3 regions of the Gorillibacterium sp. sgz306347 genome follow, and region 1 is predicted to be linked to each of the others. Evidence: riboswitches for the same ligand, from Rfam matches in the RefSeq annotation. Region 1 holds a riboswitch; each other region holds the start of a gene.
The links. Region 1 has a riboswitch for cyclic di-AMP ahead of AC6I6H_RS15190 (C40 family peptidase). Riboswitches for the same ligand answer to the same signal wherever they lie in the genome.
Positions count from the first base shown of each region.

Region 2: linked by a shared signal. The riboswitch ahead of AC6I6H_RS05260 (CAP domain-containing protein) and the one ahead of AC6I6H_RS15190 (C40 family peptidase) in region 1 are both predicted to bind cyclic di-AMP.
Region 3: linked by a shared signal. The riboswitch ahead of AC6I6H_RS17725 (resuscitation-promoting factor) and the one ahead of AC6I6H_RS15190 (C40 family peptidase) in region 1 are both predicted to bind cyclic di-AMP.

Region 1 is NZ_JCAPET010000028.1:3,946-6,207, reverse strand. It holds gene AC6I6H_RS15195 (hypothetical protein) at 213-776, shown strand; gene AC6I6H_RS15190 (C40 family peptidase) at 950-1,417, opposite strand; cyclic di-AMP (ydaO/yuaA leader) riboswitch at 1,422-1,560, opposite strand; gene AC6I6H_RS15185 (hypothetical protein) at 1,834-2,262, opposite strand, start outside.
Region 2 is NZ_JCAPET010000006.1:52,454-54,715, reverse strand. It holds gene AC6I6H_RS05265 (aminotransferase class V-fold PLP-dependent enzyme) at 1-1,173, shown strand, start outside; cyclic di-AMP (ydaO/yuaA leader) riboswitch at 1,267-1,399, shown strand; gene AC6I6H_RS05260 (CAP domain-containing protein) at 1,404-2,099, shown strand.
Region 3 is NZ_JCAPET010000039.1:25,258-27,519, reverse strand. It holds gene AC6I6H_RS17730 (ABC transporter ATP-binding protein) at 1-270, opposite strand, end outside; cyclic di-AMP (ydaO/yuaA leader) riboswitch at 708-884, shown strand; gene AC6I6H_RS17725 (resuscitation-promoting factor) at 1,135-2,262, shown strand, end outside.

The DNA of each region.
Region 1 (2,262 bases):
CGGCCGAAAAAAAGCGTGTAAACAGCGGTTGCGGAACGCCTGAAATAGATTACAATGAATTGAAAAGTATGTTTTCATAGGCTTGCCGGTTCCCCGACTTTGGTCCAAGTCGGAAACCCATCCGCGGATGGTTTGTGCCGGACTTGATCCGATGTAAAGTTAAGCCATAGAGAGAAACCAAACATCATTTATTCATGGGGACGGGACGAAGCATGAACGAAGAACGGGTTGTATATGTGCTGCTTACGGATACGGGGACCTGGTTTACCCGATTGATCAAATGGGTGACGAAAGCGCCGATGAACCATGCTTCCATTGCTTTTGACGCGGAGCTGAACGAGGTGTACAGCTTCGGACGGAAGCGGGCGCACAATCCGTTTATCGGGGGATTTGTAAAGGAAGACCTGCGCGGGGAACTGTTTGCCGAAGCAAGCTGCGCCCTTTACGCTTGCCGGGTGGCTCCTGAGGCATACGCGCGCATGAAGCAATACATAGAACGCTTTGAGCGGGATAAAGAGCAGTATCGCTACAACCTGCTCGGTCTGTTCGGCGTGCTGCTGAATATCCGCATGGAGCGGAAATACGCTTTCTTCTGCTCCCAATTTGTCGCTTCGCTGTTCGAAGCAGAGGGGCTGCCGATCGCCGGCAAGCCGGCCGCTCTTGTGAGGCCGGACGATTTTACCCGGCTGCCGGAGTTTTCGCTTGTGTACCAAGGGCAGCTGCGCGGGCACCTGGAGGGCGTCAGCCTGCGTCCGAGGCTGTTCCGGACCGCTTGAGCGGTCAGGCCCGCGACCGTATGAGAGCCGGCGCCTCATGGAACGGCACTAGCAGGGCCTTGCGCGAAAGAGCATCCTCGCAGGACGAAAAAAACCTGTGAACCCGGGCGGGGGCCCGATCTCACAGGTTTTTTCCAAGTCGTATGCGGTTGCCGACCATAGGCTTCGTCAGCTTAACTGGCGAATTCCTTGTACTCCTCACCGCTCAATACGCGCCGTGCCGTAACATAGCGCTTGGCGTAATAGGACTCGCTCAGCTTGTTCCGGATTACGCCGTTGTTCGTCGACGAATGTACAAAGACGCCGTCGCCCAGATAAATGCCGACATGAGAGATTCCGTTTCCTCCCGTATCGAAGAAAACGAGGTCTCCCGCCCGAAGGTCGTCGCGATCGACCTTTGTTCCTTGCTTGGCCTGATCCCTGGAGCTGCGGTTCAGGTCGATGCCGAACTGCTTGAATACATACTTGGTAAAGCCCGAGCAATCGAAACCGCTGGTTGTCGTGCCGCCATAGCTGTACTCAATCCCGATCAGCTTGTCTACCTTTGCTTCCAGTTGGGAGGCGGAATCCGCGTAAGCGCTTCCCGCCCAAACTCCCACAGACAGAGTAAGGCCGAGCAAAACCGAAGCAACTTTCTTCAAAATCAATTTCTCCTTCCGGAGCCTACGAGGTTAGTTGAGGGTTCGGTCGAAGGTTCCCTATGATTCCTTGACATCAGAATCAATTCACCCGGTGAAGAAGTCCCCCGTTTTCCGCATCGGCGGAAATTCGGCAAAAAGTGACATGACCAAAGCTGTTTTCGATCAATAGAAATACGTATTCTCCCTTTGGGACAAGTTTCCTCCCCCGTAAGCGAAGGTTTTTTTGAAAATGCGTTTCAAATTGGCGGTTGAGGGGTAATAATGAGGATCGGATTATGCCAAAAAACGCCTTGCCTCCGCGGGTTTGCGGGAGCAAGGCGTTTGCTTTTCGGTAAATGTGACAATTTTGTGAACGATGAAACCTTTTGAAGCGATGGAGTGTCGGATTTCAAAGAATATATTTACACAAACTTCATTTACTCCGGCAAATCTCCGGCTTTGGCGGCAAACAGCTTGCCCTGCGCGGCAATACCCCACAGCTCGAGAAAGGTGCCGGCAAAGCTGTAGGCCTGGTACAGCAGGAAGGACCACAGGCTGGCGTTGATCAGAGCGGCCGCGCTAACCGCGCCCGAGAGCAGCGCCGACAGAATCAGAACGGCCGCCGCCGCCCCGCAGATGGGCAGGAAGCCGGCAAATGTCCGGATGCTGGTACCGGAAAGCGGTTTTCCGGCCGTTTTTCCGAATTGCAGGTGAATGAAGACCAGGTGGAGCAGCCAGCCGTACACCAGAAACGCCAGCCCGTACAAAAGCAGCTTTTCCCGGTTGTCGAAAAGGGCGGCTACGCTGCCCGCCAGTTCCCCGAGCCGGGAGGAAAGCAGCCAGACGGGGAGGAGGGTCAGCAGAAT
Region 2 (2,262 bases), on a different contig from region 1:
ACCGCTGCCGTGAACAAGCTGCAGCGGCTGATGGGGCTGCGGCTGCCTTCCGGATGGAAGCCGTCCGGGTCCTTGCCGGAGGAGGACCGGCCGATTGTTTTCCTGACCCATATGGAGCATCATTCCAACCAGCTCTCCTGGCAGGAAACGATCAGCGATGTCTGTATCCTGCCGCCGGATGAGCAGGGCCGGGTGCAACCGGAAAAGCTGGAGGAGGAGCTTTGGCGCCACCGCAGCCGCAAGGTGAAAATCGGCGCGTTTACGGCCTGCTCCAACGTGACGGGGGTCATGCCGCCGCTTGCCGAACTGGCAAAGCTTATGCACCGCCATGGCGGGCTGGCCTTTGCCGATTGGACGGCATCCGCGCCGTACACCACGCTTGATATGCATCCCGCCGACGAAGAGGAGCGGCTTGACGCCGTATATTTTTCTCCGCATAAATTTCTCGGCGGCCCCGGGTCAAGCGGGGTGCTGGTATTTGACGGGCGGCTTGCCGCAGGCAGCGCGCCGGATGCGCCTGGCGGAGGCACCGTGTTATGGACGGACCGGTGGGGAGGCTGCACCTACGTCAAAGAGCTGGAGGAACGCGAGGACGGAGGCACGCCCGGATTTCTTCAAGCCGCCAAAGCGGCGTACGCCGTCAAGCTGAAGGAACGGATGGGGGAAGCCGCCATAGCGGCCCGGGAACAGACGCTGACCCGGCTGCTGCTGGAGGGGCTCCGGCCCATTCCGGGGGTCCATGTTTTGGACGGCGGGCTGCGGGATCGGCTGCCGATTGTCAGCTTTTTTAGCGAAACCGTTCATTTCCCGTTATTTGTGCGGTTATTGAACGACCGGTTCGGCATTCAATCGCGCGGAGGCTGTTCCTGCGCAGGTACATACGGGCATTTCCTGTTCGGCCTGGACAAAAAAACGTCCGACCGGATCCGGGAACGGGTGGAAAGCGGACGTCTCTCCGAGAAGCCGGGCTGGGTGCGCCTGTCCCTGCATCCGATTATGACGGACGGCGAGGTGGCGCGAATCGTCCACGCGGTTCGCGAGGTGGCGCTGCGCGGCCCGCTTTGGGCTGCCGATTACCGGTACGACGAGCGGAGGAACGATTACCGTCATCATTCGGCGCAAAGCTCGGGCTGCGGAGGAAAGTGGTTCGGCCTTTTGGACGATTTCAAATAAAAAAACGGCGGAAAACCGCCGTTTTTTTATTTTTTCTACATTTTTCTAGTTATCTATCGGCAAAACATATGCTAGAATGATAGGCGGTCGGACCACCTATCTTGGCCGAAGCCCTTGACCAGGGCGTGGGGAAACCATTATTGGGGTGAAACCGGATCATTCCGGTCGGGAGGACTCCTCTTTCCGAACCCGTCAGCTAACCTCGCAGGCCGCCTAAGGAGAGTGTCTTCATGAAACGCACCATGTTTAAAAACGGTTGGTTCAAAGCGGTTTTGGCCGGCTCCCTGCTTGCCGCACCTCTGCTTGGAACCGGAACCGCGGATGCCGCCTCTTACACCGTTCAGCAGAACGATACCCTTTGGAAAATCTCGGTTAAGAACAACGTGACGCTGCAAGCTTTAATCAAAGCGAACCCTAGCCTCACGAATCCGAACCTGATTTGGCAGGGGATGAAAATCCAGCTTCCCGCCAAAACGGTAGCTGCACCGGCGAAAAAGCCTGCCGCTCCGGCAGCGACGGCGCCGAAAACACCGGCAGCTTCAACTCCGGCGGCCAGTGTATCCGAATATGCCGAGCAGGTATTTAACATCGTAAACAAAGAGCGCGCCGCAGCCGGCCTGAAGCCGCTGGTTCTGGACAAGGCGCTGTCGAATATGGCGCTGGACAAAGCAAAAGATATGTATGCCAACAACTACTTTGATCATACGTCCCCGACTTACGGGTCTCCGTTTGATATGATGAACCGTTACAGCATTTCGTATTCCTATGCCGGCGAAAACATCGCCAAAGGCCAACGGACGCCGCAAGAGGTTATGACGGCCTGGATGAACAGCGCCGGCCACAAAAAGAACATTTTGAGCGCCAACTATACCAAAATCGGCGTTGCCTACTACAACGGCGTTTGGGTGCAAGAATTTACGGGCTGACGCGCTTCGTTCCGGCCCGAACTTAATGAACGGATGAAGACCTCATCCACGACGGTTATTCTCTTTTGGACATTCCGGCGCGGTTTGACTCAAAATTCGTCCTGCAATTGTTTTCCAGGCTGAGAAAACGGCGGCTGAGAAGATCGAGCCGACGCATAACCGG
Region 3 (2,262 bases), on a different contig from region 1:
GTACAGCTCCGGGCTTTCCGGGACGAACGCAAACGACGACCGGTAGGCTTCGGGGTTGTCGCGCAGCCCGGCGCCGCGAACGCGCACCGCGCCGCGCTGGGGCTCCATCAGCCCGAGAATGTGCTTGATGGCCGTGCTTTTGCCTGCGCCGTTCAGCCCGATCAGGCCGACCATCTCCCCTTTGCCGACCGTAAAGGTCAGGTCGCGGATTACCGGTTTGTTGTAGAGGTAACCGCCAAAGAGGCCTTCCACTTCCAAAATCGTTTCCATGGTTCACCGCCGAAAAGACAGGCGTCCGGCACCGCCGCAAAGCGGCGCTTCCGTGCCGGGGAAGCCCGTCCGAATAGAAAGCAATCCTTCCCGCCTAAAAGCGGTTGCAAGGAGGCTGGACCGGTCTTCAAAAAATCGTAAAAATCTTTCCAAACCGGTGCAACTTTTGGGGCTGTTCGTGCGTTGTATAAGTGAAGGATTTGTTCCATTTTATTATAAACTTGTAGGGCTTGGAAGCAAAGAAACTCTGAAATCGTGAGAAAATGGTGGGCTAGAGCCCGATATAAGGAGAAACAGGCAAGGTTTATTCGGCCATTTGCGGATTTTGGCTGAGTATGCCTTTTTTTTGCTGTTTATTCCGGGACGGCCGCCCTTTACATGTGCAGACGCAGGGCGTAATATACATTCAGGATAACTTAATATTACCATGCCAATTTTCCAAATTATCGCTGAGTTCCATTTGGGAAACGGGGGAACCGCAAGCGGACGGCCGGGGTAAGCAACCGGCAGCCTGCAGGTTTAGGGGTGAATCGGGGAGGATTTTAGCTCTCCGTAGGGCGACTCTCGCGCCCGAATCCGTCAGCTAACCTCGTAAGCGTGAAGAGAGAGGTATTGATCGGGCGGGTGTTTTTTTGCTCCGAGAAGTTCCTCTTCTTAGGGCTTTTTTGTGTTCCGAGGTCCTAAGAGACTCAAATGGATAAGTTTTCGAGAAAGCGAGGTGAAGGCGTTACACACGGGCCGTGAGACCGGCAGGCTGAAAACGGAAATTGGCGCCAGTGATGAGCGAACACCAAAATCCCTAGTCACGTCAGATGGAATCATGCATAACAGTCGATGGCGAGGCTCTCAAGGAGGACCGAAGAAGTGGGAGACACGAATTTGAATCCCCATGTAAAACGATCATCCAGCATGTCCTTCGCATTGCGTTGGAAGCATGAAAACCTGCGCAGGTATACATTTCTCGCGTTGTTCACTTTAACGGTGACCATTATGTTTTTCATGTTGCTGAACGGCACCTACAACAAAACGATTGCGCTTGTTGTAGACGGCCAGGAGATGGAAGTCAAAACGCACGGACTAACTGTGCAGCATGTGTTGGAGGATCAAGGCGTAACGGTAGGCAGCTATGACAAGCTGTCCCAGCCGCTCGACGCCAAATTGAAGCACGGCGACCGGATCGAGCTGACCCGGGCACGGAGCTTTACGGTAACGGCAGACGGAAAGACCCGTTTGTTCCACACGGTTGAAAAAACGGTGGACGCGGCGCTCCGGGAGGCGCGCATCACCGTCAATACGGACGACAAATTATCCCTCGCATTGAACGAAACACTAACCGACCACGCAGCAATCCAGATCGTCCGGGTTACGAAGGAGCAGACCAAGCAGGTCGTTCCGATTGCCTTTAAGGTGACCACCCAGAATGACGACAAACTGCTGAAAGGCAAGCAGCAGACCCTCCAGGAGGGGAAAGCCGGAAGCAAGGTCATTACCAAGGAGCGCGTTTTTGAAGACGGCAAGCTGGTCAAGGAGAGTACGATTTCCGAAGCGGTCGCCGCCAAGAGCGTGAACAAGATCGTCGCAGTCGGGACCAAAAAACCGGTGGTTACGCTGGCCGCCAAGCCCGAAACGAAGAAACCTGCGGCACAAACGGCATCGAAAGCAAAGACGCAGACTGTCGTGAAGGACGGTGTGCCCGTCAGCTATAAGAAGCTTATCAGCAACGTTACCTTGACGGCTTATTCCGCCCACGCTCCGTCTACCGGCAAAAGCCCGGGAGACAGCGGCTTCGGCATCACCCGTACCGGCACCAAAGTGACCGAGGGCCGCACCATTGCGGTCGATCCGGGCGTCATTCCGCTCGGCTGGTGGGTGTATATCGAAGGAATCGGCTACCGCCGCGCCGAGGATACCGGCAGCGCGGTCAAGGGCAACAAAATCGACGTTTATTACGACAGCGAAGCGTACGCCCAGCAGTTCGGGCTCAAGCGAGGC